Regions from separate parts of the Paenibacillus sp. EKM301P genome, predicted to be linked through region 2. Evidence: predicted binding sites of a transcription regulator. Region 2 holds the regulator's gene; the other holds the start of a gene.
What was found. Region 2 encodes LexA, which represses DNA repair genes until DNA is damaged. Its sites were predicted from a motif close to CGAACATATGTTCG; they were not measured.

Region 1: addB (helicase-exonuclease AddAB subunit AddB) is a predicted target of LexA. The motif match lies at 13,989-14,002, and genes of this name have one in related genera.

The regions. Positions count from the first base shown of each region.
Region 1 covers NZ_JAALFM010000001.1:706,689-723,073, reverse strand. The annotation lists gene dnaJ (molecular chaperone DnaJ) at 1-436, shown strand, start outside; gene dcuS (DcuS/MalK family sensor histidine kinase) at 589-2,244, shown strand; gene dcuR (two-component system response regulator DcuR) at 2,237-2,944, shown strand; gene HFD99_RS03260 (2-hydroxycarboxylate transporter family protein) at 3,065-4,411, shown strand; gene HFD99_RS03255 (NAD(P)-dependent malic enzyme) at 4,474-5,670, shown strand; gene HFD99_RS03250 (hypothetical protein) at 5,856-6,230, shown strand; gene HFD99_RS03245 (YfhD family protein) at 6,255-6,440, shown strand; gene prmA (50S ribosomal protein L11 methyltransferase) at 6,671-7,636, shown strand; gene HFD99_RS03235 (site-2 protease family protein) at 7,639-8,331, shown strand; gene HFD99_RS03230 (16S rRNA (uracil(1498)-N(3))-methyltransferase) at 8,491-9,255, shown strand; gene mtaB (tRNA (N(6)-L-threonylcarbamoyladenosine(37)-C(2))-methylthiotransferase MtaB) at 9,257-10,600, shown strand; gene HFD99_RS03220 (NUDIX hydrolase) at 10,704-11,138, shown strand; gene HFD99_RS03215 (Na/Pi cotransporter family protein) at 11,128-12,150, opposite strand; gene HFD99_RS03210 (class I SAM-dependent rRNA methyltransferase) at 12,448-13,827, shown strand; gene addB (helicase-exonuclease AddAB subunit AddB) at 14,069-16,385, shown strand, end outside.
Region 2 covers NZ_JAALFM010000006.1:314,593-330,977, forward strand. The annotation lists gene HFD99_RS17020 (SAM-dependent methyltransferase) at 1-166, opposite strand, end outside; gene HFD99_RS17025 (ABC transporter ATP-binding protein) at 189-962, opposite strand; gene HFD99_RS17030 (thioredoxin family protein) at 959-1,273, opposite strand; gene HFD99_RS17035 (cyclic-phosphate processing receiver domain-containing protein) at 1,270-1,608, opposite strand; gene HFD99_RS17040 (deoxyribonuclease IV) at 1,684-2,532, opposite strand; gene HFD99_RS17045 (Fpg/Nei family DNA glycosylase) at 2,522-3,340, opposite strand; gene HFD99_RS17050 (HAD-IIA family hydrolase) at 3,405-4,145, opposite strand; gene rnz (ribonuclease Z) at 4,716-5,648, opposite strand; gene metH (methionine synthase) at 5,728-9,168, opposite strand; gene HFD99_RS17065 (1,2-dihydroxy-3-keto-5-methylthiopentene dioxygenase) at 9,450-9,992, shown strand; gene HFD99_RS17070 (HAD family hydrolase) at 10,090-10,884, opposite strand; gene HFD99_RS17075 (hypothetical protein) at 11,041-11,550, opposite strand; gene HFD99_RS17080 (DUF896 domain-containing protein) at 11,668-11,874, opposite strand; gene HFD99_RS17085 (LysM peptidoglycan-binding domain-containing protein) at 11,983-12,351, opposite strand; gene lexA (transcriptional repressor LexA) at 12,541-13,167, shown strand; gene HFD99_RS17095 (hypothetical protein) at 13,588-13,752, shown strand; gene HFD99_RS17100 (hypothetical protein) at 13,794-13,934, shown strand; gene HFD99_RS17105 (DUF2798 domain-containing protein) at 14,121-14,621, opposite strand; gene HFD99_RS17110 (hypothetical protein) at 15,077-15,559, opposite strand; gene HFD99_RS17115 (MarR family winged helix-turn-helix transcriptional regulator) at 15,774-16,247, opposite strand.

The sequences.
Region 1 (16,385 bases), on a different contig from region 2:
GCGTATCAACGGTGAAGGCGAAGGCGGTGTCAACGGAGGACCGGCAGGTGACCTGTACGTCGTATTCCGCGTGAAGTCGCACGACTTCTTTGAGCGTGAGGGAGACGATATCTACTGTGAAATTCCGCTGACGTTCTCACAGGCAGCCTTGGGAGATGAAGTTGAGATCCCAACGTTGACCGAGAAAGTGAAGCTGAAAGTTCCAGCAGGCACGCAAACAGGGACTTATTTCCGTCTTAAAGGAAAGGGTGTACCAAAACTGCGCGGCGTAGGTCAAGGTGACCAGCATATTAAGGTAGTTGTGGTAACGCCTAGCAAGCTGAGTGAGGAACAGAAGGATTTGCTGCGTCAGTTCTCTTCGCTTAGTGGAGAGCAGACACATGAGAATGAGCAGTCCTTTTTTGACCGTGTGAAGCGGGCTTTCCGAGGCGACTAAGCCAAAGTCGAAATCGCGGAGCTTCAATTATGAATCCGAGGGACTATTCCGCAATTGCGGGATAGTCCCTTTTTTTATATTCACGTAAACACATACATAGCCATTTTTGTATAACCAGAGTTAACAATTGAGCTTCTATCAACTAGAAAGGGGTGAGTTCCATCGAAAAAACACGGGCAAGTCTGCGTCGAGGTAAGCCGCTATTAAAGCTTAGAGGTCTAATAACGCTGCTCGTATGTCTGGTTATGGCACTTGTGCTCCTGCCAGTAACACTGTTATTTGCCGAGAGAGTTGAGCATGAAACGGAGAAGGGACTCGAGGAAAAGGCAATGTCCATTGCGCGTACACTAGCCCATACACCGCTTATTATTGAGCAATTGCAACAGACAGGTTCTTCTCCTTCCATGCAGGAGTATGTGAAGAAGGTCTCAACGGCGAATCATATCCAATTTGTCGTGGTTATGGATATGAAGGGAATTCGTAAAACGCACCCGGATGCTAGGAGGATCGGCAAAGCCTTTGTCGGAGGGGACGAGTATACTGCACTTCATGGTCAGGAGAGCGTGTCCGTTGCAAAGGGGACATTGGGCATGTCCATGCGGGCCTTCTCCCCCGTGTTTAGTGTGACGGGAAAACAGGTAGGTGCGATTGTTGTCGGTATATCCATGCAGGATGTACAGCGGGCCCAGGAAGGCAACACCCGTCTTATTGCTATCGCCATTGGGATCGGAATGTTGATTGGCACAGGAGGAGCGGTTGTGCTGGCTCGTAAAATCAAAAATATGCTGGTCGGTCTGGAGCCGCCGGAAATCGCACGTTTGCTGGAGGAACGCAGCGCGATGTTACAGTCCATCAAGGAAGGCGTCATTGCGGTGGATGAATGCGGTCGTATCATGCTGATGAATGCAGAAGCGATCCGTCTACTGAGGCAAGCGGGGATTGAAGATTTCTCATTCTCTGGACAGGAAATTACTGTGTATTTATCTGCTTTCCGATTACAAGAGGTCTTGGAAGTAAGCACTCCACTGATGGATGAGGAAATGGAGCTGGGTGGGATCACCTTGCTGACCACCAGTGTTCCGATACGGGTCAAAGGAAAAATTGTCGGAGCCATTGTAACCTTTCGGGATAAGACGGAGATGAAACAGCTTGCTGAACGTTTGACAGGAGTTTCTCTGTACACGGAAGCACTACGCGCGCAGGCTCATGAATTTATGAACAAGTTGCATGTCATTATGGGGATGGTGCATTTGCGAATGTATGATAAACTGGAGCACTATATTATGGATGCTGTCGAGCATCATCAAGTAGAGATTGGCTCCATTACTCGGCAGCTTAAGGACCCAGTGATGGCGGGGTTTGTGTTAGGGAAATTAAGCCGGGCCAGAGAGGCAGGGGTAAATTTTGAACTGACTCCGGGTAGTTACTTGCCTGAATCCAGTCAAACTCAAACGACTCATGAACTGATTACTATTCTTGGCAATCTGTTTGATAATGCAGTGGAGGCGATGGAATCTCTGGAGCACAAGCGGATTACCCTTTCACTTTATTATGAAGAAAACCAGAAAAATGGCTGTCTGACCTGTATCATGTGCGACAATGGTCCAGGTATACCGGAGGGCCTTGGGAAGGCCATTTTTGAAAAAGGTTTTTCGACCAAGGGAGAGTCGCGAGGGATGGGACTTTACCTAGTGTCGCAAAGCGTGAAAAGGCTACAAGGTAGTGTAAAGTTGATCCCAGTCGAGCAGGGGTGCTGTTTTCAGATTAAGATTCCATACATTATAGCGGGGAATGATGAACATGATTAATGTCCTGATTGTAGAAGATGATCCGATGGTTGCGGAATTCAACCGCAAATATACGGAGCAGGTAGAGGGTTTCCAATGTGGTGGTTGGGCTTCTTCGGTGGAAGAGGCTAAGAAATATATAGCTGAACAAGCCATTGATCTGATATTGCTGGATGTGTATATGCAAGAAAGTAATGGCCTCGATTTACTGTCATTTATACGGGAGGCTGGAGTGAATGTGGACGTTATTGTCATCTCAGCTGCAAGTGACATGAGTAGCATCAAAAAAGCGATGAACTTTGGCGCGGTGGATTATTTAATCAAGCCTTTCCACTTTAACCGTTTTTTAGAGGCCCTTACCGGGTACCGAGAACATATTAGTATTGTTCGTGAGCGTAGTCTACTGTCGCAGGAGGAGCTGGACCGACTGATTTATCATAAAAGCTTGACTAAAGACTTGGCACGGTTGCCTAAGGGGATAACGAAATCCACGCTGGCTATGATATGGAATTGTATCCAGCAGCATCATAAGGTTCTGTTTTCCACCGAGGATATTGCGGAGAGTGCAGGGATCTCCAGGGTGTCTATGCGCAAGTATCTGGCTTTTATGACAGAGATTGAAGTGCTTTCTATGGAAACTATATATGGTACCATTGGACGTCCTGTTTACCAATACCAGGTGTTGCCGCAGGCAGAAGGAATCATGAATAGTTATATTTAACCCTATTTCTGATTACTTTAGTTACTAAAGTTAGTTCTTAGTTTTAAAACCAAATAAAGCGTTTTCCAAGGTGTAGAATGGGAACATGATCATCATTCTTCACTTTATGGAGGGAGATTTATGGAAAATGCTACGAACCAGCCTGTCATTCAAAGGGGGCAAAGATGGAGTAAAAATACTGTAGATGGGTTTAGGATGCTGGGCAGGATAAAGGTGGGAGTTATTCCTCTTCCGCTATATGCCGTGATTGCGCTAATTGTTTATGCGGCTGCAATTACAGAAAGACTTCCGAACGATCTATTGGGCGGGTTTGCCGTCATCATGATTTTAGGTATACTGCTCAGTGATCTAGGGGCCAAACTTCCACTGCTCAAACATATAGGTGGTCCAGCCATTTTATCCCTTATGGTTCCATCGTTAATGGTATTTTGGAATATGTTCAGTCCATCTGCAATGGGGGCTGTGCACACGCTTATGAAAACCTCGAATTTTCTTTATTTTTACATCGCATGTCTAGTAACAGGAAGCATTCTTGGCATGGATCGCAAAATGCTGATGAATGGAATTGTCAAAATTTTTGCCCCCATTATCATAGGATCTATTGCTGCTGTTGTTGTCGGTATGGTGGTGGGTATGGCTTTTGGCTACAGTGCTTATCATACATTTTTTTTCATCATCATTCCGATTATTTCCGGTGGGATTGGAGAAGGTATTTTACCGTTGTCCATTTCGTATGGAATGGTACTGGGCAAGGATTCTGCGGAATTCGTATCCCAGTTTATCCCGGCTGCCATTATCGGTAACATTGTTGCAATTATAGGTGCAGGCGTCTTGAAGAGATTAGCGGAGAAAAAACCAAAAACTTCTGGTAACGGAAGGTTGTTAAAACTAGAAAAGGACGAAGACAAGTTAGCTCCGGTAAATTTGGGGCAATCCGTTTCTTTTCCATTAATGGGTGGTGGTCTGCTGTTGGCCTGTACTTTCTTTATTGTGGGTAAGCTGCTAGAGCCGTATCTCCATATTCCAGGGCCGATTCTCATGATTCTGGCGGCCGCATTAATAAAGTGTATTCAGATCATGCCGAACACATTGGAGCAGGGAGCTTTTCATTTGTACAAATGTATAACCGCTAGTTTGACGTGGCCCTTGATGGTGGGGTTAGGCATTTTGTATGTGCCATTAGATAGTGTAGTTGGGATTCTAACGATTCCTTATGCGATCACCTGTGCATCTGTAGTGGTTGCATTGATTGTTACTGGGTACTTCACAGGAAAATGGATTCATATGTATCCCGTAGAAGCTGCCTTGGTGACCAGCTGTCGCGGCGGATTGGGGGGCACGGGCGATGTAGCCATTCTGTCTGCATCCAATCGGATGGAACTGATGCCTTTTGCCCAAATTGCAACACGGATTGGTGGAGCAGGCACCGTCATTTTAGCCACCTTGTTACTACAATTCTGGAGCTGATGAGTTTTAGACCAAGCTATAAAATTCATATCATATACAGTCATGAAAGGATGGAGAAATATATGGGCAGTTTAAGAGATGAAATCAGAGAATTACACGAAGGTGGCAAAATGGAGACCTTACCCAAGAAGCGAATTGAAACGATGGAGGGGTTGTCCAAAGTTTATACGCCAGGTGTGGCTCAAATTTGCATGGAAATTGCCAATGATCCAGCCAAAGCGTTTCAATTAACGATCAAAAAAAATACAGTAGCAGTCGTTTCAGATGGAACAGCGGTACTTGGATTAGGAGATATCGGGCCGGAGGCAGCTATGCCTGTGATGGAGGGGAAGGCAGTACTGTTCAAACAATTTGCAGGTGTCGACGCATTCCCAATCTGTCTCAATACGAAGGACCCTGATGAGATTGTTCAAATTGTCAAAATGATCGCTCCTGCCTTTGGCGGCATTAACTTGGAAGATATATCTTCACCACGCTGTTTTGAGATCGAGAGACGGTTGAAGCAGGAACTCGACATTCCAGTGTTTCATGATGATCAGCATGGTACGGCAGTCGTGGTATTAGCGGGTTTGGTCAATGCATTAAAGGTATGCGGCAAAAAAATGGAAGATGTCAAAGTAGTTTTTGCCGGTATCGGTGCGGCGGGTATGGCTTGCTCGCGCATGCTGCTCAAGGCAGGGGTACGTAATCTGATTGGGGTCGATCGGCAAGGAGCCATTCACCGCGATGTGGAATACAGTAACCCACATTGGACAGAGTATGCGAACATGACTAACCCGCATAATCTAAGTGGAAGCTTATCTGAGGTAATTGTGGGAGCTGATGTGTTCATCGGTGTGTCGGGTCCAGATATACTGACTGTGGAAGACATACAGAGCATGGCAACTGATCCTATAGTGTTCGCCATGGCGAATCCGAAGCCAGAAATTGATCCGGCAATAGCTTCACCTTATGTACGTGTGCTTGCTACCGGTCGCTCCGATTTTCCTAATCAGATTAATAACGTGTTGTGCTTTCCGGGAATTTTCCGGGGCGCTCTGGATTGCCATGCGAAGACGATTAACGAGGAGATGAAACTGGCTGCCGGGCTTGCCATCGCTGATGCAATTTGCCCTGAGGAGCTAAGTGAAACTTATATCATACCGGATGTTTTTAATCCAAAGGTGGTGCAAAAGGTACGGGATGCTGTTATTCACGCAGCCTGGGAGACAGGAGTAGCCATGTCAGGTGAAGCTCCGGCTGCTACTTTACGTCCGTAAAAGTTATGTTCTTCACAAACTTTAGTTCACCGTCTTGCCCTGCTGTTCATGACAATGCAATGTCTGTATCCGTTAAGCTTTCGTGGAGAATATAAAGTCTTGCCAATGAGCAGGATATAACAAAGCGTAACGATCTATGTTCTCAAACACGAGTTGCGCTCAATACTACACAGGGAGATTTTGGGATGGGCGAAAAAAATATTTTGGCGTATTTCAAAAGTCCTGAGGAAGCACAGGGAGCCGCGAGAAAACTGGAAGCTCTCCGGGTAACGGATATGTCGATAGATCGTTTTAGCCGGTATCCGCGGCAGTCTACAGGCAACGCCGGACTGCCTGTGTTTTCAGGACAGATTAGCAGCTTGTCCTCACTCACACAGGGCGTGGATTTTACAGATGCTTCTCCAGCGATACTGGCTGCGGCTGATCCTGCTGCCAGTGGCATGAGTGATGGAGGACAAGGTGGACCGACAGGCCGCGATATTTTGTTGACTGCGGTGGTGGACGAATCCATTCATCATCAGGCGATATCGATTGTGGAACAAGCGGGTGGAATGCTGTGACAAGTTTGGAAGGAGCAGTGACCGATGTCTAAAAACAAACGGTTCGATAAAGTGCTGACCAAAACCGAGAAAATCAAACGCATGCAATCTGCCAAAAACGAAGATGTTGAGTTCTCGGCAGAGCAGGCAGATGCTGAGGATCTGGAAGCGATCCGACGTAGTGAAGTAGCTGACCGCCGTCAGCAACGGATCATAAACGACAACGAGTAGAATACAATAAGACGGGTATCCCACCTATAAAGGTGATTTGTGGGATAGCCCGTCTTATTTATGTTTCTCCTTTGTTCTATTCATTAGTAGACTTATACCAGATGATAGCCGTAACAATAACTAGCATTATAATCTAATATTGTCTTTGTCATACTGGCTTTTTTGAACTCCTATGCGAGTATATAGTACAATGTAATGTATGCATGTGAAATGAGGAGGAAATGTAAACCATGTTGTGGAATGAAATTACAATACATACAAGTGAAGAAGCCGTCGAAATGATTTCGAATTTTCTGCACGAAGCAGGTGCGGGAGGGGTTTCCATTGAAGAATCCGGTTCGCTTAATAAGCCCCGGGACACGTCTTATGGACAATGGTACGATCGTCCTTTGAACGACATTCCTGAAGGACAAGCGATCATCAAGGGCTATTTTGCCGAAGAAGTAGACATGGACAGCGTGCGTGCACAAATTGAGCCGCGGGTTGAACAATTGAGAACTTTTGATATTGACCCTGGCGAGGTTCGGTATGAGCTGAAAACGGTCCACGAGGATGACTGGGCTAATGCCTGGAAGCAATATTTTAAGCCTTTACGTGTATCGGATCGTTTGACCATCAAACCGACTTGGGAAGAGTATGAGCCTGCGAGTGAAGATGAAAAAATTATTGAGCTTGATCCGGGTATGGCCTTCGGCACTGGAACACATCCGACGACGTCCCTTTGTCTGAGAACGCTGGAATCCGTGATTCAGGGTGGAGAAGAAGTGATTGATGTTGGTACGGGCTCCGGTATCTTAGCGATTGGAGCTGTAAAGCTGGGAGCAAAGCATGTACTTGCCTTGGATCTTGACCCGGTAGCGGTATCCAGTGCGCGTGAAAATACGCGTTTGAACGAACTGGAGGAGCGCATCACCATTAAAGAAAGCGATTTGCTCTCCGTGCTTAATGCAAGCGATCCAACGCTGGGTATTCAACTGCCAGTCAAGCTGGTGGTAGCTAATATTTTAGCCGAGATCATTTTGTTGTTCATTGATGATGTATATAATGCCCTACAGCCAGGCGGTATTTATATTGCATCAGGAATTTGGAAGAACAAAGAAGAGGCTGTCGAAACCGCATTGAAAGCTGCTGGCTTTGAGATTACCGAAATCAACCGGGATGAAGATTGGCTGACGTTTGTGGCGAGAAAGAGGTAAGCATGGATTTTTTACAAAGTATTTTTCGTGTAAATTTAAATGTCCTTCCATTTTACTTGTTGGCTGTGATCATATCGTTTACGGTGCATGAATTTGCGCATGCGTATTATGCCAATAAATTTGGCGACCCTACGGCCAAGCTACTGGGGCGCGTGACTTTAAATCCGGCAGTGCATATTGATCTGCTGGGTACGCTGTTACTGTTGATCGGAGGCTTTGGTTGGGCCAAGCCAGTCCCGGTCAATCGTGACAATTTTAGCCGCCCGCGCCTTATGGGCATTATTGTATCGGCTGCTGGTCCGCTGAGCAATCTGCTGCTTGCATTTGTGACTACACTGATCTATGCTGTGCTTCTTCATTTTCAAGTATTGCCGGGAATGGAGAACCAGCGGGTGGCTCAGGCAATCTATTTGTTTATCAATGCGCTAATCAATTTAAATTTGTTTTTGTTCATCTTTAATCTGATCCCACTGCCTCCACTCGATGGCTACCGGATTGTGGAGGACGTGGCTCCGACTCCTGTGCGCCGCAAGCTTCAGCAGTTTGAGCAATGGTCGATCTTTATTTTTCTGCTTATACTGGTAATTCCGCAAGTACGAGCTGTAACGATTGAACCTCTTTACACGCTGTCTCAGATGATTTATATACAGTTTTTACAGTTCTCTTTTTACATTACCGGATTGTTTGGAGCCTAAGGGCTCCTTTTTTTTACGAGAATTGGTATAACATAAACGGAAAAGGGAACAGACTGGTCATACAGGCGCAAAAGATGATATGATGGTGCTTGGTGATTTCATCGGATTTTGTACGGAACGTTAGTGGATAATAGTTATTTTTAGAATAGGTGTGAGAGAATGCAGCGTTATTTTATTCCGGCAGAGCAATTTCTAGAAGATCACGTAATTGTTACGGGTGAGGACGCGCGACATATCGCCAAAGTCATGCGAGGTCGTAGTGGTGACAAAATTATAGTCAGTGACGGGGCATCCAGGGAAGCGCTGGCTGCATTGGATACGATTGAGCAGGACCATGTGAAGGCGACGATTATCGAACCGCTGGAGATGACCTCTGAACCGCATGTTCAGATCACCATCGCGCAGAGTCTTCCTAAAGGGGACAAGATGGAGACGGTGATGCAAAAATGTACGGAAATCGGAGCCACCGGGTTCGTACCGTTTTTATCCGAGCGTACGGTCGTACAGTATGATGCCAAAAAGGAAGGCAAGCGACTGGAGCGTTGGCGCAAGATTGTAAAGGAAGCGGCTGAGCAAAGCCATCGTAACCGGATTCCGGAAATTAGCGCACCCCTGACGTGGAAAGAACTTCTGGCTTCTTTTGCTGGGTATGATTTGATATGTTATTGTTATGAAAAAGAGCAGGGGCGGCAGCTACGGAATGTAATCCAGCCTTTCGCAGGACAATGGGTGTCCACAGACAAGCCGCGTGTGCTGGTGGTGGTGGGCCCGGAAGGCGGCTTTACTGAAGCGGAAAGCCTAGAGGCTGAGCAGGCCGGGGCACAGTCTACAGGACTGGGAAGACGTATTTTACGTGCGGAAACCGCAGGTATGGTTGCATTGGCATGCATTTTATATGAGACAGGAGAAATGGGAGGGGTTTAATATGCCATCAGTGGCATTTTACACATTAGGTTGTAAAGTAAACTTTTATGATACAGAAGCGATCTGGCAGCTGTTCAAAAAAGAAGGTTATGAGCAGGTGGATTTTGACGAGCAGACTGCTGATGTCTATTTAATTAATACATGTACGGTTACGAATACCGGTGATAAGAAGAGCCGTCAGATCATTCGTCGTGCGATTCGCCGAAATCCAGATGCCATTGTGGCAGTGACGGGCTGTTACGCTCAAACTTCTCCGGCCGAAATTATGGATATTCCAGGTGTTGATCTTGTTATTGGTACGCAGGATCGAGATAAGATTATTCCGTTTGTGAAGGAGATCCAAGAGTCGCGTCAACCTGTAAACGCTGTGCGTAATATAATGAAGACCCGTGTGTTTGAGGAAATGGATGTGCCTGATTTTGCTCATCATACCCGTGCGTTTCTAAAAATTCAGGATGGCTGTAACAACTTCTGCACCTTCTGCATTATCCCGTGGTCGCGGGGCTTATCCCGCAGCCGTGATGCCGCGAGCATTATTACACAGGCGCGTCAACTGGTGCACGCAGGCTACAAGGAAATCGTACTCACGGGTATCCATACTGGTGGTTATGGCGACGATATGGATAATTATGACCTGTCCGATCTGCTGTGGGATCTGGAGAAAGTGGAAGGGCTGGAACGTATCCGTATCAGCTCGATTGAAGCCAGTCAGATTGATGAAAAAATGCTGGATGTACTGAAACGCTCCAATAAGCTGGTTCGCCATTTCCACATACCGCTTCAAGCAGGGGACGATACCGTGCTGAAACGGATGCGCCGCAAGTACACGACAGAAGAGTTTTATAACAAATTGCTCATGATTCGTAAAGCGATGCCAGATGTAGCAATTACAACAGACGTAATTGTCGGCTTCCCTGGAGAAACGGACGAAATGTTCCGTAATGGCTATGAGCTGATGAAAAAAATCGGCTTCTCGGAAATGCACGTGTTTCCGTATTCCAAGCGTACTGGCACGCCTGCGGCACGTATGGAGGATCAGGTGGACGAGGACGTGAAAAATGCGCGTGTGCGTGACCTGATTGCATTGTCAGAGCAAATGCAGCTGGCATATGCTGAAAAGTTTGTTGGTCAGGTGCTGGAGGTTATTCCTGAAGTAGCCCCTAAAGGGACGGAAGATAGCGGTATACTTTATGGTTATAGTGACAATTACATTCAACTGGTGTTTGAAGGTAATAAGGATCTAGTTGGCAAGGTGTGCCGCGTGAAGCTGACGAAGGCGGGCGTTAATGAAAGTGAAGGCCAATTGGTCCGCGTATTGGAGAACGGGCTGCAAACAGCTTTGTAAAATAAAAAGAGCCTGAACAGGCAATAGCGATGGCCAACAAGGATTTCGCCTTTCCCTACAGAGAGGACGGAATCCTTGTTGCGCAAGGAAAGGAGATTACAGGATGGCAGCAAAAAAGGAAATTTCCGCAGGTGGCGTAGTGTTTCGCAAACAGGGGGAGCAGCTTGAAATTCAGCTGATTACCGACCGATATGGTAAGACATCTCTGGCTAAAGGCAAAATGGAGCCAGGTGAAACAATCGAACAAACCGCTCTACGTGAAATTCGTGAGGAAACAGGGCTGAACGGGCGGATTATTCAGCATGTGGATATGATTGCTTATACGTACCAGCACCCTGAATATGGGGAAGTGGACAAGGAAGTTCATTATTATCTCGTAGAGGCACTGGATGGGAATTTGCAGGCACAGATAGAAGAAATCAAAGGCGTCGCGTGGCATACGCCCGAAGAAGCATGGCGTCTCCAGCGTCAGGGTGGATATGACAACAATGATGTCATTCTGAGCAAGGCGCTGTCTATGCTAGGAATTAACGTTTAATCCTATGGGAAGACACTTGCTCCTCTATACGAGTCCATACAGGTAAATAGCAGAGGGGCAAGGCAAGCAGAGAACTGATGACGTTAAACAGGGTTTGGGCATGCGCTACCTTGGCTCCGGGCTCAGTAGATATCCAAGAAGCGGCCATATCCAGCCCGGGGATTAACGGCATAAAGAGCAATGCCCCGCCTACGTTCAGCAGCACGTGGGACCAGGCCACAAATTTGCCAGACACGCTGCCGCCAACAGCGGCAATCAGGGCAGTCACGCAGGTGCCCACATTGGAGCCGATGACGATGGCGATTCCTACATCAACTGGCAAGGCACCCGCAGCAGCCAGGCTAATCGCCATACCAATGACAGCTGCGCTGCTGTGAACCAGCGCGGTTAGGCAGGCTCCAGCAGCGAAGGCCCACCACATGTTGGCTGCAGCATGATCAAGAAACCAGCGGAATAGTCCGGCCTGCTCAATCCAGGGGCCAACGGCTTGCATCACGCGGATACCTGCGAGAATCAGCGAAAATCCGGCAAAGACGAGGCTGATAAATTGTACAGCCTGTGGGCGGCTAAGCCCATTGGAGGTGGCTGAAGCTCCGGCAGCTGCATACTGACGGCCAGCGACCGTTTCCCCCCACAGAACAGCAGTGCCCCAGCATAGCAGTGATCCACATAGCAGTGGAGCAGCCAGCTTGCCGAGCTGGAGGCCCATCAGCTCGGTCGTCAGGCAGGTACCAATATTGGTACCAAGAATGATGCCGAGCGTGCGGCCGTAGGTCAACAGCCCGGCATTGACCAGTCCGATCGTCAGCACCGTTACGGCGGTGCTGCTTTGCAGTAGGGCGGTAATGCCTGAGCTAAACAACATACCCCGCCAAGGGGAAACCGTAGCCCGGTTTAGCCAGCGAGTAAGGAAGGGGCCGGCCAAATGCCGGAGGGCAGCTTCCATCAGCTTCATTCCACCTAAAAAAATAAGCAGCCCACCGCACAGCGGCAATATAACATGTATAAACACGGCTTTAGCCCCCCCTTTTCTAGGTGAAAATGAGAATACTTATGTAACAGCCTATGATCTACCTAGGACAGCCATGACAAGCATGGCCGAGCAGTTTTTTATGGAACGAACATTTTGTAGTATCTTCACAAGCTTTTAAAGCGTGACGTCGACATACAGGCGGGCAGTAGCGAAGCGGTTCATTTGAAGCTGGAGAAGCGCCAGCGATCGTAAGACCAAATGAATCGGCGGAGCCGCGCCCCTATCGAACAAAATGTTTTAACACTTTGAGTAATCCAAGAATAGGAGTGAAGGATTTTGCCTTCAGTAATATTAGAGCGTAGCCGTAAAAAAAGGCTGGAGCAATCACACCCTTGGGTGTTTAAAAATGAAATAGCCAAGATTGAGGGTGATCCAGAAGCCGGTGATTTGGTCAGCATCCTGAACCATCAGGGGCGTTATTTGGCGACAGGTTACTATAATCCTGCTTCACAAATTACAGTGCGTGTGATGTCCTATGAGCCGCTAGAAGTGATGGACCAAAGCTTCTTTGCCCAACGTTTCCGCAATTGCTTGGAGCACCGCGAACGCTTTGTGACCGGAGGAAACGCTTATCGTTTGGTGTACGGCGAGGCTGATTTTTTGCCTGGGCTGATTGTAGACCGTTTTGGTGATGTATTGGTCGTTCAGCTGTTAACGCTTGGCATGGATCGGCGCAGGGAAGAAATCAGAGATGCACTTGTTGAAGTAATGGGGCCAGTTGGTATATATGAGCGTAGTGATGTATCCATCCGTGAGCTGGAAGGGTTGGAACAGACGAAGGGTCCTTTGTACGGCGATTGCCCGCGCCATGTGGTGGTGACGGAAAATGGCTTACAAATCAAGGTCGATATCGAAGAGGGACAAAAGACGGGGTATTTCTTTGACCAGCGTGAAAATCGTGCGGCCATCGCGCCGTTGATGACAGGTTGGGGAGCGCGTAGCGGAATTACGTTGCAAGAAGTAGCTGCAAACCCAGGGGATGACGGCACAACCGTCATAAAGCCTGTGAATAAAAGTGGTAAGGTTGTTGAATTCCCATTCTGGGACGGTGCAACTGTATTGGAATGTTTTTCACATACAGGTAGCTTTACGCTCAATGCGTGTAAACATGGTGCGAAAAAAGTAACTTGTCTTGATATTTCTGAACATGCGATTGAAAGTGCTCGGGATAATGTGAAGCTGAACGGTTTTGAGGATCGCGTCGAGTTTGTCGTCGACGATGCTTTTCAATATTTACGTAATCAGGTTAAAGGTGTAGAGGAACGCACCGCGCGAGCGGGCGGCAAAGGAGATACATCTAAGCCGCTGACTGCGGGTGGCGGACGTACCTTTGACGTCGTTATTCTGGATCCGCCGGCTTTTGCCAAAACGAAGAGTGCTGTCAAAGGAGCTACACGTGGATATAAAGATATCAACCTTCACGGAATGAAGCTCGTCAATGAGGGCGGTTATTTGGTAACGGCGAGTTGTTCGTTCCATATGCGGCCGGAGCTGTTTTTGGACACGATTAAGGAAGCGGCTGCAGATGCTGGCAAAATCCTCCGACTGGTAGATTGGAGAGCGGCAGGGAAGGACCATCCCCAAATTTTAGGTGTGGAGGAAGGTCATTATTTGAAATTTGCCATCTTTGAGGTACGCAGCCGGACACAGCTGTAGATTTCATACCCTTGTCAAAATTAATCTACTATTAGGCGATAAAGATAAATAGGTGAAAACAAACTCATTTTTAGTATACATCAGTCCTGTAGAGAAGGCTTGCACCAAGCCATCCTGCGGGACTCTTTGTTTTTGAGAAGAGCCCAATTGCTACAACATGGCAAACGTACGTTCTTTTCTCCTTTGCCTGATATGCTATACTGTTTAATAGAATGTTGTTGGTTAGAAAGGAGGCGGCATCATGTCGGTCCGCTTATTGATTGGCCGCTCTGGTAGTGGTAAAAGCACGTTAATCCGTAATGAAATGACCTCTATGTTACGCGAGGAGCCGCTAGGTAAGCCTATGCTGTTACTTGTGCCTGAGCAATCGTCATTTGCTTCAGAGCATGCGTTGCTCACCGAAGTCGGAAACGGTATTCAGGGGTCGGTGCGCGCCCAAGTGATGGGATTCCATCGTCTTGCCTATTTAGTCATGCAGGAAACAGGGGGTTCAGCACTGGTGCCTGTAACAGAAGAAGGCAAGAAGATGCTTTTATATAAAATTATTCGTCGTCGCAAGGATGAACTGAGTTTATTTAAAGATTCGGGAGACCAACTCGGTTTTGTGGATCGGTTGAATACGTTGTTCACAGAGCTAAAGCAGTACGGAAATGATGCTCGGTCTGTACCGGAGCAACTGGATAGAATGCATGCTGCGGGGGAGTCCACTCCGATATTAAGAGGCAAGCTCAAGGATATCAGTCTAATCTATGAGGATTTTGAACGGGAGCTGACGCTTAAATATATCGATGGTGAAGATACGCTTCGCATGCTGACAGAACAGATTGCACAGTCTTCCCTCGTGCGCGGAGCAGACATTTGGATGGATGGCTACCGGAGGTTTACACCACATGAATACAAGGTGGTGGAGCAGCTTATGCTGCACGCCTCTTCGCTGACAGTGGCGCTGACCTGTAACCGAAGCTACGAAAGTGGACAGCTTCCGCATGAGCTGGATTTGTTTCATCCTTCAGCGGCTACCTACGTCAAGCTTAAAGGAATGGCAGAGGAGCTGATGATTGAAACGCAGACACAGTTATTACGCCCCGATCTGATGCCGAGGTTTAAGGAACGTCCAGCGTTGGCGTATTTGGAGGCTAGTTTCGAACATCGTACAGGGCTGCGGAATCAGGAACAGCGGCTGCGGCTACAGCAGCTACGAGAGCAATGGACAGGTACACAACCTGAGGGCATAAAACTGCATGCTGCGGCAAGTCGTCGTGCCGAGCTGGAAGGAGCCGTACGCGAAATGCGCCGCCTGGCCCGCGATGAAGGTGCGCGTTATCGGGAAATGGCCCTGTTTGTGCGTCATATTGAAGATTATGAGCCATGGGTGGAACCGATATTCAAGCAATATCAGGTTCCAGTATTTTTGGATCAGCGGAGAAGTATACTTCATCATCCCTTGGTGGAATTGATTCGGGCTTCACTGGATATTGTGCAGCGACGCTGGCGATATGAGGATGTATTTCGTGCGGTCAAAACAGACCTTCTATTGCCGCTGGACGGTCGAGTGAGCCGCGAGCAGATGGACCGTCTGGAAAACTATGTGCTGGCCTGCGGAATACAAGGCAGTCGCTGGACAGATGGCCGGGCGTGGCAGGCTGTGCCCAGTTTGTCGCTGGAGCTGGAGGAACAGGAACGTAACCGTCAACGGGATGAAACGCTGGATTTGATGGAGTTGTGCCGAGATGTGATTGTGACGCCTTTACATGCGTTTGAGAAGCGTATAGGTAAGGCACGAACGGCGCTTGAGAAGTGTGAAGCCATATATCTGTTGCTGGAGGATGCAGAAATCGGTCACAAGCTGGACGCCTTCATTCATCAGGCAGAAGAAGCTGGAAATCCCGAGCAGGCGAAGGAGCACCGTCAGGTATGGGATGCGGTGCTTGAACTGCTGGATCAAATCGTCGAAATGATGGGTGATGAGAGACTGGATACTGCTTTGTTTGCGGGAGTGCTGGAAACGGGATTAGCTGAGTTCCGTATGGGGCTTGTTCCACCGGCTCTGGATCAGGTACTGGTCGGAAACACGGACCGTACGCGTGTATCCGGTATTCAACATGCCTTTGTGATAGGGATGAACGAAGGTGTAATGCCGGCTGTGTTCCATGAGGATGGGGTGCTCAATGAGCAGGAACGTACGGCATTAAATGAACAAGGCGTAGACCTGGCGCCAGATATGACAAGACGTCTGTTGGACGAACGATTTCTCGCTTATACGGCCCTTACCTCTGCTGGTAAAAGCCTGTGGATGAGCTATGCAGTGACTGATGAAGAAGGCAAGCCATTGCTGCCGTCAGAGTTAGTGCGACATGTGCGGCAACTGTTTCCTGGCCTGAACGAACGTCCACTGGCTGGATACCCTCTGCCTGAAGACGCTTGGACGACGCAATGGGAGTATGCTTCCCATCCGTCTGAGGCATTGCCGCAGCTCATTGCGCAATTACGGCATTGGCGGCGTGGCGGTGATATTTTATCTCCCTGGTGGGAGGTATATAACTGGTATGCCAGCCAGC
Region 2 (16,385 bases):
CAGGTAATGTTGCTAGAAAAATTTCACCAGGTAGAAGCATCGTGCTTTTCACAGAGCCAAATAATCTTCTAAGCTCCTCCTGAGCATAGGGTGCAAAACCATGGTTGGCCGTACAAACAAATCTCGATGTCGACAAAGTGGACTCACTCTGTTCATCTGTATTCACGTATAGTTCCTCCAAAATAACGTTACCCTCCAGCGCACACCCGGATCCAGGGACGTTCTCCATCCCATTCCAGCTCAACTGGAACTTCATAAGTGTGCATAATCAATTCTTTCGTTAAAACTTCTTTTTTCAATCCAGCAGCTGCGACCTTGCCATCCCGAATCAACGCAACATGCGTAAAGAGAGGGACAATCTCCTCAATGTGATGAGTTACATAGATCACTGATAAGTCTCGCTTGCGAAGCCGATCAATCTCGACCAACATCTTTTCCCGTTCAAATAAATCCAATCCGGCACAAGGCTCGTCCATTATCAGTAGGCGAGGTTCAGCCATCAGCGAGCGGGCCAGCATTACCTTTTTACGTTCTCCTTGAGATAAGGTACCTAACGGGTGATGAATCAGATCGCCTAAATTCATACCCTCCAAAAGAGATACGGCTTTTTCTTTTGCCTCCGTCGGAATCTCCTGATAAAAACGCAAAAAAGCATACGCACCTGTAGCTACTACTTCCCAAACGGGATCTTTTAGCGCCAGCTTTTCCAGTAATGTCTGGCTAATGTATCCGATCTGCTTGCGAACTTCCCGCACATCACATTGACCATACGTTTGCCCAAGCACCTCAATCGTACCACGACTTGGAAACATATACCCTGTCATCATTTCCAACAATGTTGTTTTGCCGGAACCATTTCGACCCAGAATAGCCCAATGTTCACCTTCTCGTATTTCTAGGCTTACATCGTCCAAGATACGTCTTTCTTCCCGCTGTAATGTAATGTTCTTCATGGATATCATTCCATCACGCTCCTTATCCTGCTCAGCAAGTGTTCTACAGATTCCATTTTGTAGATGATTTCAGGATTTTTGTTTTCACCATTATATATAAGAAGCGCGGGGACACTGGAAATCCGATACTCCTGAACCAGTTCAGGAATATAGTTAATGTTGCTCTGCACCACTGCTCCTTCGGGGAGCAAATGCTCTGCTACCTCTAACATTCTACGGGCAGCCGCGCATGTTCCGCACATGGGAGTGTATACAAACAAAGCCAGCTTGCATCCCTCCCATATGGCACGGCGTGCTTCTTTTTGTCCGATCTCTTTCATCGCTTAGACTCGTTTATGATCTCTTGCATACGCACCTCAGGAATCGGCCCGTTATGCACAGTGACTCCCTCCGGCTTATTCACATAAAGCAGTTCATACATGGCTCGGCGCCCCTGCGGACTGGAGGAATGCAAGTAAATTTCACGCGGATATAACTGTTTACTTGCAATAGCAGCAGCTACATCCTTTCCCGTCGGTTGACCCGGACCCAAATCATAATCTAACGATAGTATCGAAATTGGGTATTCATGAAGCAGAAGCAGACACTCATCCGCGTCCCTTGCCAGCTTAAAACCTGGAGGACAAGGTCGATAATCGTCCATAAACAAATACACCAACTTCTCCTCCTTCTTCCCAAAAAAGTAAGCTTACATAAGCCTCTAAGATAACTATTATTTATTTAAAATAATTTACTCCCAGCTTTGAATCATTCGAATGTCCTCCTGATGTGTCCCATCAGGTCCCGCCTCACTCTCCAAAACGACGGGAATACCTCTTACAGCTTCTTGTTCTGTTATCCAGCGCATGCCTTCAATACCAATGTAACCTTGCCCTACGCGCGCATGTCTGTCTTTTTTAGAGCCGTACGGGTGTTTGGAATCATTCAAATGAACTCCGTACAGCGCTGACCAATAACCGAGACGGTCCCCTTTTTCAAACAAAGCCTCGTCCACTCCACCGTTCCACAATCCTGCTGCATACGCATGACAAGTATCCAGGCAAAATCCGATGCTGCCAGGATCTCGACACAATTGGCGAATTTGGACCATTTCCTCGAGCGTGGTTCCCATGGGACCGTGATCCCCAGCCTGATTCTCAATTAATATTTTAGCATTTCCCTGCCAGCCTTCCAGCACATCATTCAGACAGTTAATAATATTATGATAGCCCTCCAGCGGGTCAGACGAATGCATATGCCCAAAATGAACAACTATCCCCTTCGATCCACAGGCTTCAGCAATATCCAAATCGTTGCGTAATGAAGCAACCATCAGCTCATAAAGTTCCTGACCGCGTTCGCGACCATGAGCTGGATTAACAGGATAGGGCGAATGAGCAATAGATTGAAGCTGGTGCTCTGAACAGTAATCTTTACAAGCAGCAGCATCTATGGAGTTCCATTCCTTCAGCTTGAGACTACGAGGATTTTTCGGAAAATATTGAAATGAACGTCCTCCCTGCTCTCGTGCACGTATAGCAGCTTTGGAAAAGCCACCCCGCGTACTCACGTGAGAGCCGATAAGCAATTTAGGCATCATGCTGCTGCACCGGGCAATAAAATGCTTTTTTCCCCGCCAGCTCGACTCTTACAATTTTCCCACCGCTTGGAGATTCTTCTCCTTCACGGTCATATACTCGACACTGATGATCAAAGCCACCTGTGAGCGTGTCTCCCTCCATTAGAGGCATTTCCATATAACCGCCCTCCGCAGTAGCTTCACGAAGTACGGATTGAGTAGCATGATATAGCTTTTCCACTTTTTCTGGAGACTGTACAATGTTTTGCACCTTGGAACCCGGTGTAAATCCGGCGATATATGCAATTTCGTCTGAATAGCAATTGCCAATCCCCGAAAAAACCTGCTGGTTTACCAGTGTTGTTTTCAAAATTCCCCGTCGTCCTTTTAGACGTGCTGTAAAATTTTCCAATGTCATACGACGGTCTAACGGATCAGGTCCCAGGTCTGACAAAGCTTCATCTGTTTCTTTAGCCGTCAGCAAGTGCAGATAACCTAAGCGCAGTCCGATAAAATAAAGCTTCGCTCCGCTAAAATCCAATTCGATCTGAACCGTACGGTCTGGACGTTGCTCCTCCGTTCCCAGATACAACAATCCTCCCAACATGAGATGAAGCACAAGCCGTTTACCCGTATTTAAATGAAAAATCAAATGCTTGCCCCGACGCTCTAAATATACAACGGTCGCACCTAGCAATTGCTTCTTAAAGGTTTCCACTTCAGTATTAATGGACTTTTCACGGCTAACCGCCACTCCAGTAATTGGAATGTCCAAAATTTGTTTTGATAATAAGATTCTGTAGTTTTCCATTTCAGGAAGTTCCGGCATATCAACATCTTTCCTTTCGTAGCTCATAGCTTTGAATTCTCATATATTTCTAAGTCATATCCTTTTATGATTTCAGCTCTTTTTGCATCCATTCCTGCAGTTCGTCTAAACTTTCAAACATCAGGTCAGGTTTTACTCCAACGGCACGAATATGTTCATCCATATTAGCGCGAGTCGTCACACCCGTCAGAATCAGAGCTGTTTTACAACCTGCTGCTGCACCTGCCGCAATATCTGTAAGCATATTATCGCCCACAACCAGAGCTTCATCCGCTCTAATGCTCAAGCGATTTAGTGCATAATTCATTAGCACGCTTGAAGGCTTGCCGATGACGACCGGTTTGACCTGTGAAGCAGCTTCAATGGCAGCTCCAATGGTACCTGCACCTGGTGTAAGCCCGTCATGCGAAGGCAATTGTAGATCCGGATTTGTCAAAATAAATGTAGCTCCCTCACGAATCCAACGCATGGCAGCTGCCAGCGTTTCATATGTAAATTGACGATCTATCCCCTGTACCACATAATCAGGATGATTCTGAACAAGCTGCAAGCCAGCCCCTGTGAGTGCCTCGCGTAATCCCGTTTCACCAATACAATATACATGAGCTCCAGGGCTTTGCTGTGCAACATATTGTGCAGCTGCTAACGCTGAAGTATATACTTCATGACTAGCTGCTTCAATTCCCATACCAATCAAATGCTCGGCCACCGATTCGGGTGTGCGTGAAGCATTGTTGGTGACATATGCATAAGGTATATGCTCTGAACGCAATCGCGAAATGAACAGATCCGCACCCTTGATCATCCGATTTCCATGATAAAGTGTTCCATCCAGATCAATAAGTAACGATTTTATCGCAATCCCCTCCCCCGCTTCATTTCATACATCATAACATTGAAAATAATAATTCACCCCATGAATGGTATTCTCCTTTTTATTTAACCACCTGAATGACTTAGGGCATTAAATAATCGGTCATTTCCATTCCTCTCATCTATCTTAAGTCAAAAATGCTTATGAAGTCCATGTATTGCTGGTAAACCATCCAAAATAGCGTCATCCCTCGCTAAAAGCCGTCGCTTCCACATAGCATAAGATCATTTCTTCGTCGAATCTCATCGAAGATGCTACGTCTTCAAAGGAAATTCCCTGTATTTCCTGGGCGTACTCAAGCAACTAAATCCTTTAAATTCGATATATAGAAGCTCCAATATGACATGCCTCCATATGTGGTAGAACAATTTCGTTCATCCCATACTAATGCCCGTCTCACCTCTTGTCGCATCCTGCGCTTTCCCGGAAAATAATTTCTAGGAAAAAGAAAAGCACCGGAGCAAGCCCCGGCACCTATGCACATATCTTCTCTCCAATCATTTATTGACCGATATCAGGTACCGGTAACAACACATGCTGCTCCGCAAGCAATGAATTGGGGAATAGGCTTCGCGCTTCCTCCAGCAAAGGCTGAAGCTGCTCTTGATCTTTATACCTAGAACTAAAATGCGTCATAATTAACTGCCCTGCGCCTGCGGCTTTGGCAGCTTCCGCTGCCTGAAGCGCCGTACTATGATGATACTCGTACGCCGTATCCGCCAGATCATGCAGAAATGTGGCTTCATGAACGACGACAGTTGCATCTCGTGCCAGCACTACTGTATTCGGACAAGGTCTCGTGTCACCTAAAATAGTGACGATCCGCCCTTTTTTAGGTGAACCCAATACATCCTGAGGATGCAGAATAACTCCACCCTCTACATCCACACTTTCTCCACGCTTTAATTTACCGTACACTGGGCCAGGCTTGATCCCGTATCGCTCCAACAGTTCTTGGTTAAGCTTACCGGGCTTATCCATCTCTACAATTCGGTAGCCATAACTGTCGATCCGATGATCCAACAAAGCTGATTCCACCCGAAATTGACCGTCATCGAACAGAACCCCGCCCGTATGCTCCACAATATGTAGCGGGTAATTGATACGAGATTGGCTGATCCCTAAAGATAGCTCAATATATTGCTGAAGACCAGGCGGTCCATATACCGTCAGAGGTGCCGTACCTCCCTGATATGCCCTGCTCGACAAAAGACCCGGCAGACCAAAAAGATGATCCCCATGCAAATGAGTGATAAATATTTTTTCAAGTCTGCTCAGCTTGAGCGGCGAACGCAACACTTCCTGTTGAGTGCCTTCACCGCAGTCAAACAACCACATGCTTCTTCGTTCCTCCAGTAAACGAAGAGCAATGGACGTTACATTTCGCTGAATTGTAGGTACCCCTGCATTTGTACCGAGAAAATATAATTCCATGACATTTACCTTCTTCCTGCTGACCAGCAAAAAACCTCCGAAGCTCGGAGGGTTTTTGCTATCCCATCTGATAAAGGTGTTAAACCTTTTCGACGTTAAAATACTGCGCCTGAGGGTGGCTGAACACCATGGCTGATACTGAAGCCTCCGGTTCCATCATAAACCCTTCCGTTAGCTCAACGCCAATGTCCTCAGGTTTTAACAATTGGAACAACGGTCCCTGATCCTCCAGATCCGGACATGCCGGATAGCCAAAGGATACCCGTATACCTTGATATCTGGCGCCGTGCCGCTGTTTCATCGTCATATCGGCAGGGTCCGGGAAACCCCAGCTATCCCTGATAATATGGTGAAGCCGTTCTGCTAACCCTTCTGCCACTTCGAGCGCTACCGCTTGAAGTGCATGTGAGCGCAGATAATCTCCGTTGTCTTTCCATTGGGTAGATAGCTTCTGAATGCCATGACCAGCGGTAACAACCATAAAACCTACATAGTCCATAACCCCTGATTCCACTGATTTCAAAAAATCAGCCAGACATAGATAAGGCTCTACCTGCTGACGTGGAAACGTAAATGTGTGCAGTACCTTGCTTACATCCGATGGATCATAGATTAGAATTTGGTTTCCTTGGGACTGAGCTGGGAAGAACCGATACATAGCACTCGCCTGAATAATTCCGTCTGTAACAGCTTCAAACATGATGCTGTCTACGGTTTCCTTCAACTGAATCGCTTTCGGATCCCCCGAAGCTAGCAGTTGCTCAACATTGCCTTTTAAGCCAAGATGATGCCCCATTAGCATCTGCATATTCACATAAGGCAGAATATAATTCAGTGGGTAGTTACGCAGTACATGGCGATCCGTATCCGGCGGGATATAGACGGGCAAATCCTGAGCAATGTTAGAACGTACAGCCCGAGTTAGCTTAGGGAGCGGCTTGACCTCCACGACCGTTGCCGCTTCCGCCTCCTGCTCAGCCTTCATGTCCTCGGCCATTTTTTTACGGGACTCAGGGTCCATAAGCTTATTGGCAATATCCAGTCCATCCATAGCATCTTTCGCATAGGCTACCAGCCCATCATACTCAGGACGAATACGATTTTTAGTAAACTTACGCGTTAAGGCAGCTCCACCAACCATTATTGGAATATCAATGTTCGCATTTTTCAAATCCTGCGCGGTTAGCACCATTTGTTGTGCCGATTTAACAAGCAAACCGGACAGGCCGATCATGTCAGCCTTTTCTTCACGATAAGCCTCAATGATGCGTTCTGGTGGTACTTTTATACCCAGATTTACAATATGGTAACCATTGTTGGATAGAATAATCTCCACCAAATTCTTACCTATATCATGCACATCACCTTTAACCGTAGCCAACAAAATTTTACCTTTTACTGAGGACTCATTCTTCTCCATGAACGGCTCTAAATAAGCCACGGATGCTTTCATTACTTCAGCGCTTTGTAGAACCTCCGCAACAATCAGTTCGTTGTTGTTAAACAAACGTCCTACTTCTTCCATCCCTTTCATTAGCGGTCCGTTAATAATCTCCAGAGAAGAATATTTAGCGAGCGCTTGCTCCAGATCCGGGATCAGTCCCTCCTTACTTCCCTCCACTACATAGGAAGCCAGCCGTTCTTCGAGCGAAAGGTTTGATATCTTCTCTTTTTTCTCCACTTTCTTGTTACGGAAAGCTGCTACAAATGCAGATAACGTATCGTCATTTGTTTTATAGATCAGGTCTTCCGCCAATTTCCGTTCATGCTCGGGGATCGATGCATAGCGTTCAAGCTTCTCCGTATTTACAATTGCATAATCCAGTCCCGCTTTGGTGCATTCGTACAAATAGACAGAATTGAGCACTTCACGACCCGCTTCCGGTAAGCCAAAGGATACGTTACTAATGCCCAATATAGTATGAACCCCAGGAAGCGCTTCTTTAATGATACGTATGCCCTCAATCGTTTCCTTAGCCGAACCGATATATTGCTCATCCCCTGTTCCTACTGGGAATACGAGCGTATCAAAAATGATATCCTCCGCTGCCAGACCGTAACGGTTCACCAACAGATCATAAGAACGCTTAGCTACCTCGAGCTTATCCTCACGCGCAATTGCCTGTCCACGTTCATCAATCGTTCCGACAACAACAGCAGCGCCGTATTTATGAATAATAGGAGCCATTTTCTCAAATTTCTCTTCACCATCCTCCAAATTAATGGAGTTAATAATTGCCTTACCTTGCGAATATTGAAGTGCTTTATCAATAACTTTAATATCCGTGGTATCAATCACCAATGGTACTTTCACCTTGTTTACAACCAGTTTCAAGAACGCTTCCATATCTATCATTTCATCACGGTCCGGATCTTGCACACAAATATCAATGACATGTGCTCCGCTTTTTACCTGAGCGCGCGCAATTTCAGACGCCTCTTCATATTTGCCTTCCACGATCAAACGCTTGAATTTCCGGGAACCCAGAACGTTTGTTCGCTCACCAACCATATACGGACGATTATCCTGTTCAATATATACTGGCTCAATGCCTGATACGGCAGGAGGATGATGACCTACGAGCTGACGAGGCTCAAACTGCGCCATACTTTCACTCATTACTCTTATATGCTCTGGAGTAGTACCGCAACAGCCTCCCGCAATATTCAACCAGCCTTTTTCAGCGAAAGCAGCCATTTTACGAGCTAATGAATCCGGCGATTCATGGTATTGACCATTTTCATCGGGCAAGCCCGCATTTGGATAACAGCTAATAGCTGCAGAGGACATTTCAGACAAAGAACGAATATGATCACGCATAAACTCTGGACCTGTAGCACAATTCAGTCCAATCGAGATTGGATGTAAATGTTCGAGTGATATGCAGAAGGATTCGATGTTTTGTCCGGCCAACGTTGTTCCCATCGGCTCAATCGTGCCAGAAATCATTAATGGAAGCTCAATCCCTGTCTGCTCAAAAGCCTGACGAATTCCAATGCTACCTGCCTTAACGTTAAGCGTATCCTGTGAGGTCTCCAACAGAAGAACATCTACCCCACCTTCAATAAGCGCCAAAGCCTGCTCCTGATAGCTTTCAATCAGCTCTACAAATGTAACACCGCCTGTGACAGACAAGGTTTTTGTAGTTGGACCCATAGCTCCTACAACAAAACGAGGCTTGTCCGCAGTGCTGTACTTATCCACCGCGTTACGCGCCAGTTTGGCCGCCACCAGATTAATTTCACGGGCACGTTCTGGTATATCGTAATCCGCCAAAACGACGGATGTCGCTCCAAATGTATTCGTTTCAATCAGGTCTGCTCCGGCCTCCAAGTATGCTTCATGAATCCCTTGAATGACATCCGGTCTTGTTAAGACCAACATCTCGTTGCAGCCTTCTAACTCTTCCCCACCAAAATCAGCGGCAGAAAGGTCTTCCTGCTGAATCATAGTGCCCATAGCCCCATCAAGAAGGAGTATTCTTCGTTGTAACGCATCCTGCAAGCTAACTTTATCCAAAATTTCTTCACCCCCGCAAAACGTTAAATCCTAGTTTAGCAGAAACCGTATCATTTAGATAGATTGAAGTAAAAACATACGTTTTATGCAGGCTATTCTTCTTTACAAACGACTTAGCTGATCTATTTTTGTAGTATGCATCGTTATAGACGAACGTCTTTAAACTGTATCGTATTACTATAGTCGTTCCCACATAAATGCTTCAGCCTGTATTGTACAACTGGTTAAGACATGGTATTCTTTATACAACATTAATCCAAGTGGAAAAGAGGGATTTGTGCATGGCAGAAATTTTTATACGCAATACGAATGAGCGAATTAGCGGTGAAGAGCGAGTACGTGAATTTTTGGAGAGCTACCAGGTATTGTATGAACACTGGGATGCTTCCAAGCTGCCAGGGGAGCTGCAAGAAAACTTTACTTTGACAGATGATCAAAAAGCCGCTGTTCTTAAAACATTTGAACCTGAAATCAAAGATTTAGCCGCACGTCGCGGATATAAAATCTGGGACGTCATCACTTTATCTGAAGCAACGCCGAATTTGGAGGATCTGCTGGCCAAGTTCGAGCAAATTCACACCCATACCGAGGATGAAATCCGCGCCATTGTTGCTGGTAAAGGGATTTTTATCATTAAAGGCTCTGAAGAGATCGGCTATTTTAATGTAGAGCTTTCACCAGGCGACGTTATTTCTGTTCCTGAAAATACACCGCACTTCTTCACTTTAATGGAAAATCAAAAGATCGTCGCAGTCCGCTTGTTCATTGAAGAAAATGGATGGATTGCTGAACCGTTCGAAGATCCAACATTCACTACAGCATAATTACGATGTATTGTGTCAATAAGAAAACTCCCTCTGCTCTGTAGCATATCGAGCGAAGGGAGTTTTCTTTATACTTGTTTAGAAGACTGTAGATTATTTACTTTAAAGATTGAATAATTCCATGCAACTCAGACAAATGCTTGATTTGGAACTTCGGCTTGATCTCTGTAGTATTGGTTTTATCGTTCCGATTCAACCACACCGAATGTACACCAGCTGACAAAGCCCCTTGAATATCAGTCGTCAGCTTATCTCCTACCATTAAAGCTTGTCCAGGTTCAATTCCTAGAAGTCCCAAAGCATGCTGGAATATAGAAGGATCAGGCTTGCCCCGACCAAAAGAACCTGAAATGACAACATGATCAAAAAAAGGAGCCAATTCAGGAACTCCATCCAGCTTCTCCTGTTGTAGATCAGGGGAACCATTTGTCAGCAATAGCAGCTTGTATTGTCCCTTCAATTGATCCAGAATTTCAAACGTTTCTTCATATACATGTGGACGTGCACGTCTTTCTGAAGCAAATTGGGCAGCTAACTTTTCCGCCAACTCCTCATTATCTATCCCCAGTTGCTGAAGCCCTCTGCGCCATGATTCCTTACGATAAACAGGAGCCAACTGTTCCAATTGACGGAATTCAGGTTGCTCACCTGCTGTAAAATTCGCCCACAGTCCTTCAAACGGATTAATGCCAATCATTTGAGTAAAACTAAAGGTTTCATAGGATTCATACAAAGCGCGCGCTTCCTTGCGTACGGCTTCTTCCAGCGTTTTCGGATCAGCGCCTGTTTCTCGGGAGCCTGTTTGACATGCTGCATCAAATGCCTCTTCTACACTACGTTCATCCCACAGAAGGGTATCATCAAGATCAAACATTATCGCCTGAATCGTCATACGAATTATCCACTCTCTTTCCACTGTATATGTAAGCTTGTCTGTTTGGTCACGAATCAGATCATTATGTGTGCCCATATTAAGCAAGTGGCCGCACCATGTTATATGAAAAATAACATCATACGGCCTTACTTACAGAGCTACAGGCTAAATCGGTTATTTCTTATCTACCTGTATCTGATTGGATAGTGCAAATTTTTCAAGGCGCTCTGCGATGGCATCTGTATCATAGCGTCCCAGTGATTTTGTGAAAATAAAATTACCGCCCTTCCCTTTTCTTTCAACGGTAACGTAACCCTTTTCAATTTTGATGGCTTTCATGTCCCCTGCCGTCATCGGCCGTTCTCTGCCACCTTTTAACATATAAAGGGTATCTTTTCCCACTTTTAAATAAGGACGGCGAATGAAGAAGATAACAGCCAGCATCAAGTACAAGCCAAATACCAGCCAATCCATTCCCCGCATGCCGGTCTTAGTCAAAAAGTAACTCATAAGCATGTACAATACAGCAAGACCAGCCAGCATGATTGGCACAGTAATATTACGGCCACGGAAAATGTCCATTGCTGAACCTGCGCCGTTAATGGTTTGAATGCCTTGTTTCTTGCGCGTTTTATTTAAATGCGCTGTGTTTTTACGTACTTTTCTTTCAAATGATCGGGCCATCTCTCAATTCCCTTCCCAATAAATATTACATTAAAACAATTGCCTTAAAGCTGATCTATATAGATACCAAGAAAGATACCTAATAACAAAAGGCAAATGATGCAGGCTTTAGCAACATTAATGCTTCAGCCCGCCATTTCCCTTCGACGTATCATCGTCCACAAATTCAATGGTTTCAAGTTGCTGCCGAAAATTACGGCGAATGTTGCCTAAATAAATTTCCCGAAGGTTGGCGCGCTCCGTGGTTTCCTCTTCCGTCAATCCTTCGGCTTTTGCTTTGCGCGCTAATTCATTAATGCGCTGTACCAAACTGTCTATATCCAAATTGTGTCCCCTCCATAAAAGCAAAGATATAATACACTTTGACATGTAGAAAAGAGCTTGTCAAGGCTCCCTCATTGCGCTCCTTGACAAGCTCTTTAGTCTTATAGATCAGAAGGGTGGGAGCTTAAGTACCTGACCTGCCTGAACTCCCCGATCCTCCAAACCATTAATACGTACAATTCCTTCAATATATACCCGTGTATCCATTCGTTCCGGTTTATGATTCACGGCAATCTTCCATAACGTATCTCCAGGTTGTACAGTCAGCTTAATCACTTCTTCATTGGAAACTGGAGGTGCTGCGAAAACCGTAAGTACACCTGCCCCTGCAACCCAAACGATAATTACTAGAATAAGAAGCTTAAGTAAAAGAGTATTGGTAAGAGCCTGTAACAAACGTACCTTACCCTCTTTTCGGGTCTCCTGTAAATTCTCTAAATTCATCGGAAAAATACTTTGATAAGTGCTATATTTCATAATTGGCCGCGTCCTCCAAACGTTTGTTCTTATGTTTTTCACAATATAACACGAACGTTTGTTTTGTTCAATAGAAAAGAGAACAAAAGTTCGTGAATATTTTTAGGGATTATTTAGAACTTATGTTTGTACGAACGGAGGTTCTATGCTATAATTTTCCCAAACGTTACTAAATGGGGTTGATACGGTATGTCTAAGATTTCGAGCCGCCAGCAGGCCATTCTTGAATTTATCCGCAATGAAGTGCGTCTAAAGGGATACCCCCCTTCTGTGCGCGAAATAGGCGAGGCAGTCGGATTGGCCTCCAGTTCTACGGTTCATGGTCATTTGGATCGTTTGGAGAAAAAAGGACTCATTCGCCGCGATCCTACGAAACCACGGGCTATTGAATTACTCGGTCAAGACGAATCGGATAACAGCAACTTGATTAATTACTCCATTAGTCGTGTTCCCGTCGTCGGCAAAGTAACCGCTGGTCTTCCTATTACGGCGACAGAAAATATTGAAGATTACTTTCCTCTTCCCCAACACTTTGTTGGTGAGGATAAAATATTCATGTTATCTGTTGTAGGCGAAAGCATGATTGAAGCTGGTATTGCTAACGGAGACTATGTAATCGTGCGTCAGCAGCAGACCGCTGATAACGGAGACATTGTAGTAGCTATGACAGATGAAGACGAGGCTACAGTTAAAACCTTTTACAAAGAAAAAGATCATATCCGGCTTCAACCTGAAAATCCAGCCTTTGAGCCACTTCGACTGACACACGTCAGCATATTGGGCAAGGTTGTTGGACTCTTCCGGGACTTCCACTGATTTATCGTGCTTTCTTCCCCGTTATACTACCACGAATATAAAACCGGCCGCCTAGGCGAGCCGGTTTTATATTTTTGTTATATTTACTATGTATGTGTCTCCAACTATTCTTTCCTTTTCAGCAACCTATATTGTCTCTACTATTATATCCGCCCCATATCCGAGATAGTTCCACTCTGATCTTAAACTGTTTACTTTTATTAGCTAAACAAATGGAAATTTGACACATATGAACCTACGGTGGCCTTCCTCTATAACGTAAAGTTGGGAAGGCGAACGCAGGCTAGCATGAGCTTTTTTTGTTAAACATTTAGGAACATAGGTACTAGCTTCTTTTTGTCTTTAGTAGATTTATGCTGATACATTACTAGCACAATTGACATATGTATATAGCAGACCTAAAGCAAAGGAGTTATGCAGATGATCAGAAATAGAGTTAAAACGTATAAGCATCGCATCGGGAAAAACAGATATCTGGTCGTTAAAGTCTTTCAAGCCGCAGCTGCTAAAACAGGAAGCGGAAATGCACTCGCAACTAACGCATTAAATATCAAAATTTCCAAGCGTAAGCATAAACATCATTAAGATTTAACCGTACCTTCATTTCTTTGAAGGGAGGTGATATTATGAGCAGAAGACACAGCAACCGTGAATTGAGAAGAAGAAGATTAAACATCCGTTCCAACCAAAGAGCCAATGCGCGTGCAAGAGGTAACGCACTGGCTGTTAATCTGTTTAGCGTGAATGATGGACAACGCAGACGTTAATAATTATTTTCAAGCAAAAAGCAGGAAGAATTCTTCCTGCTTTTTTTGTGTTAAATAATACACCAAACTACCAATCCCGCCAGTTATAGCTTCCTCAAACTTGTATCCGATTTTCATAACTTAAGCATTTCTAGCTGTAAAACCATTCATTAGCTTAACATTGCTGCAATGGATTTGCTCTATTATTTAATTTAATACTTTTTTATAAGGTCCCACTTGCCCGCTTTTCTTTATAAATTTTATAAACAAGGCTCGAACAACAGGACCCATAACCAATAATTGTAATGGATAGGCCACAACAAAGTTCTTTATAAAAATTTCTAAATAGGCTTCAAATAATGAATGATCGCCAATACCCTGACTTAGAATTGAAGTTAATAAACCGTAGAAAGACATAGAACAGGCCATTCCGAACACCATACATGTTGAAATCGTGATAATTAAAAATATTTTTTTGGATTTATCAAAAGGTAGACTTAAAGCAACTTTTTTTGCTACAGGACCCACGATATATAAATCTAAAATGAGCGCTATAATAAATCCAATTAGAAATTCAACAGCAATGGTAATCAAGCTAATTTTTCCAATCAATCCGTTAATCAAAAGATTATAGAAGGTCATAATAACGACCATTCCAAAACACATAATAACCCCAAAGTAAAAGCTTTCCTTTTTAGTTGTTGGCATTTAATTCAACCTTTCATTTTTGGATGTGATTATTTTAGCTGCAACCAAATTTTCATGTAAGTGAACTTTTTATGAACATATCGTAACAAACAAAGACAAGTAAGGAATATTCTTCACAACTAATGAACTATGTACAAAATCATTACACATTTATAACATTAAATACAAATAATAAAAAATATCTCTATTACTTTGTATGGCTCCAATGGAGATTATGCTACCGCTACACTCGATGGAAGTTTTGAAGGCCCTACCCGTTGGCTTAGTGATGGCGTTTTTCCAGATTTCGAAACACTTTTCCCTTCTTAAGAACACTACTTTCAACAATTTTCTAAAAAACTCTGTCAATAGTTGATGAAGTCTTATTTTATATTGAAAAATCCCCACTACCTTAGCTGGTTGGCGGGGATTTCGCTTATTTATAGTATTTACTTATACTACACATTAGGAATTTTCTAATATTTGATTATAGCTGATCCTGCTTTAACCCACTCTTTGGATTCTAGTTGAATCCATCCATATACAGGTGAGTCAGAGTTGACTTTTTGTTTTATCAGTGAAAGGTTTTCATAGTTGCTGGAACTGTAAAGCGACCCTGTCTTTGGCGCAACTTTTACTGTCAGAATATTTTTTATATTGGGTTCTTCATCAGTACTAGTCCAGACTAATCGATTGTAATAATTAGTGTTAAACGGGTTTTCTAAACCACTTATCGAAAATTTCACTCTCTTCCCGACAATAGATACATCTGTATATGCTGTGTCATCTTTAAAAATTACTAATTGAGATGAAACTAATTCCTGATTTAAAGAGTTTGTATAGGTGTCATGGGTGACGCTTGCTACATCTGCCGAGGCTGATAGCGGGGACAAAACTGAAAATAAGAGAGCAATTGTGGAGAAACATAAAGTAGTTTTCCTTCCTAATTTCATACTCATTATTTTCATCCTTTCCTTCCTATTTATCATCATCCATAAACATACTGCTTATTGATTGTCAAAGTAAGGGGAGCTTTGTCTGACATAAAAAATACACATTCGGGTAGATTTCATTATCCACTTCTACTCTATATCCAAGCTGCTTATGAAAAAATAAAAGCCGATATCTTAAAGTGACGATATTGTTTGCAAGTGTTTACATGCGGGTCACTTCTTAAGGTTGTGTTCCGTGGCGATGGAGTCCATTAAATTGCCTAAGCATTTGGTTAAAATTATGAAGCTCAGCATCTTCCCAGTCCGAAATTCGTTCATAGAAAACGGACTCTTTCTCCTTAAGCGCATCAATTAATTTTTGCTGTCCATGCTCAGTAAGAGATAATACAATTCCTCGTCCATCACTTCGGGAGGCCTCTCTGTTCAAATACCCCAAAGACTCAAGCTGTTTGACAAGACGACTCACTGAACTTCGATCCATCGCAGTTGATTCCGCTAAAGTGGCGGCATTTGTTGGGCCATAAGAATACAGCCAACGAACAATATGGAAGGCGGCAGGTTGTAAGGAGGAGTCAAATTTCGCAGCAGCTCTGACATTCAGGGCGTGTGAAGCGCTGATAAGTGCGTTAAGCTGCTCGCCCAACTCAATCTCCAATTTCTCCCTTGGTTCATTTTTAACTTCATTATATTTCATCTTCAATCACCTTTCTCTCGTTAAAAAAACCACAAGTCGAATTTGATTGACATATATCAACCAAATTATTATAGTGGACATATGTCAACCAAATGTACTAACTCACCGAATTGGCTACTCCAATAAAATTGTAACACA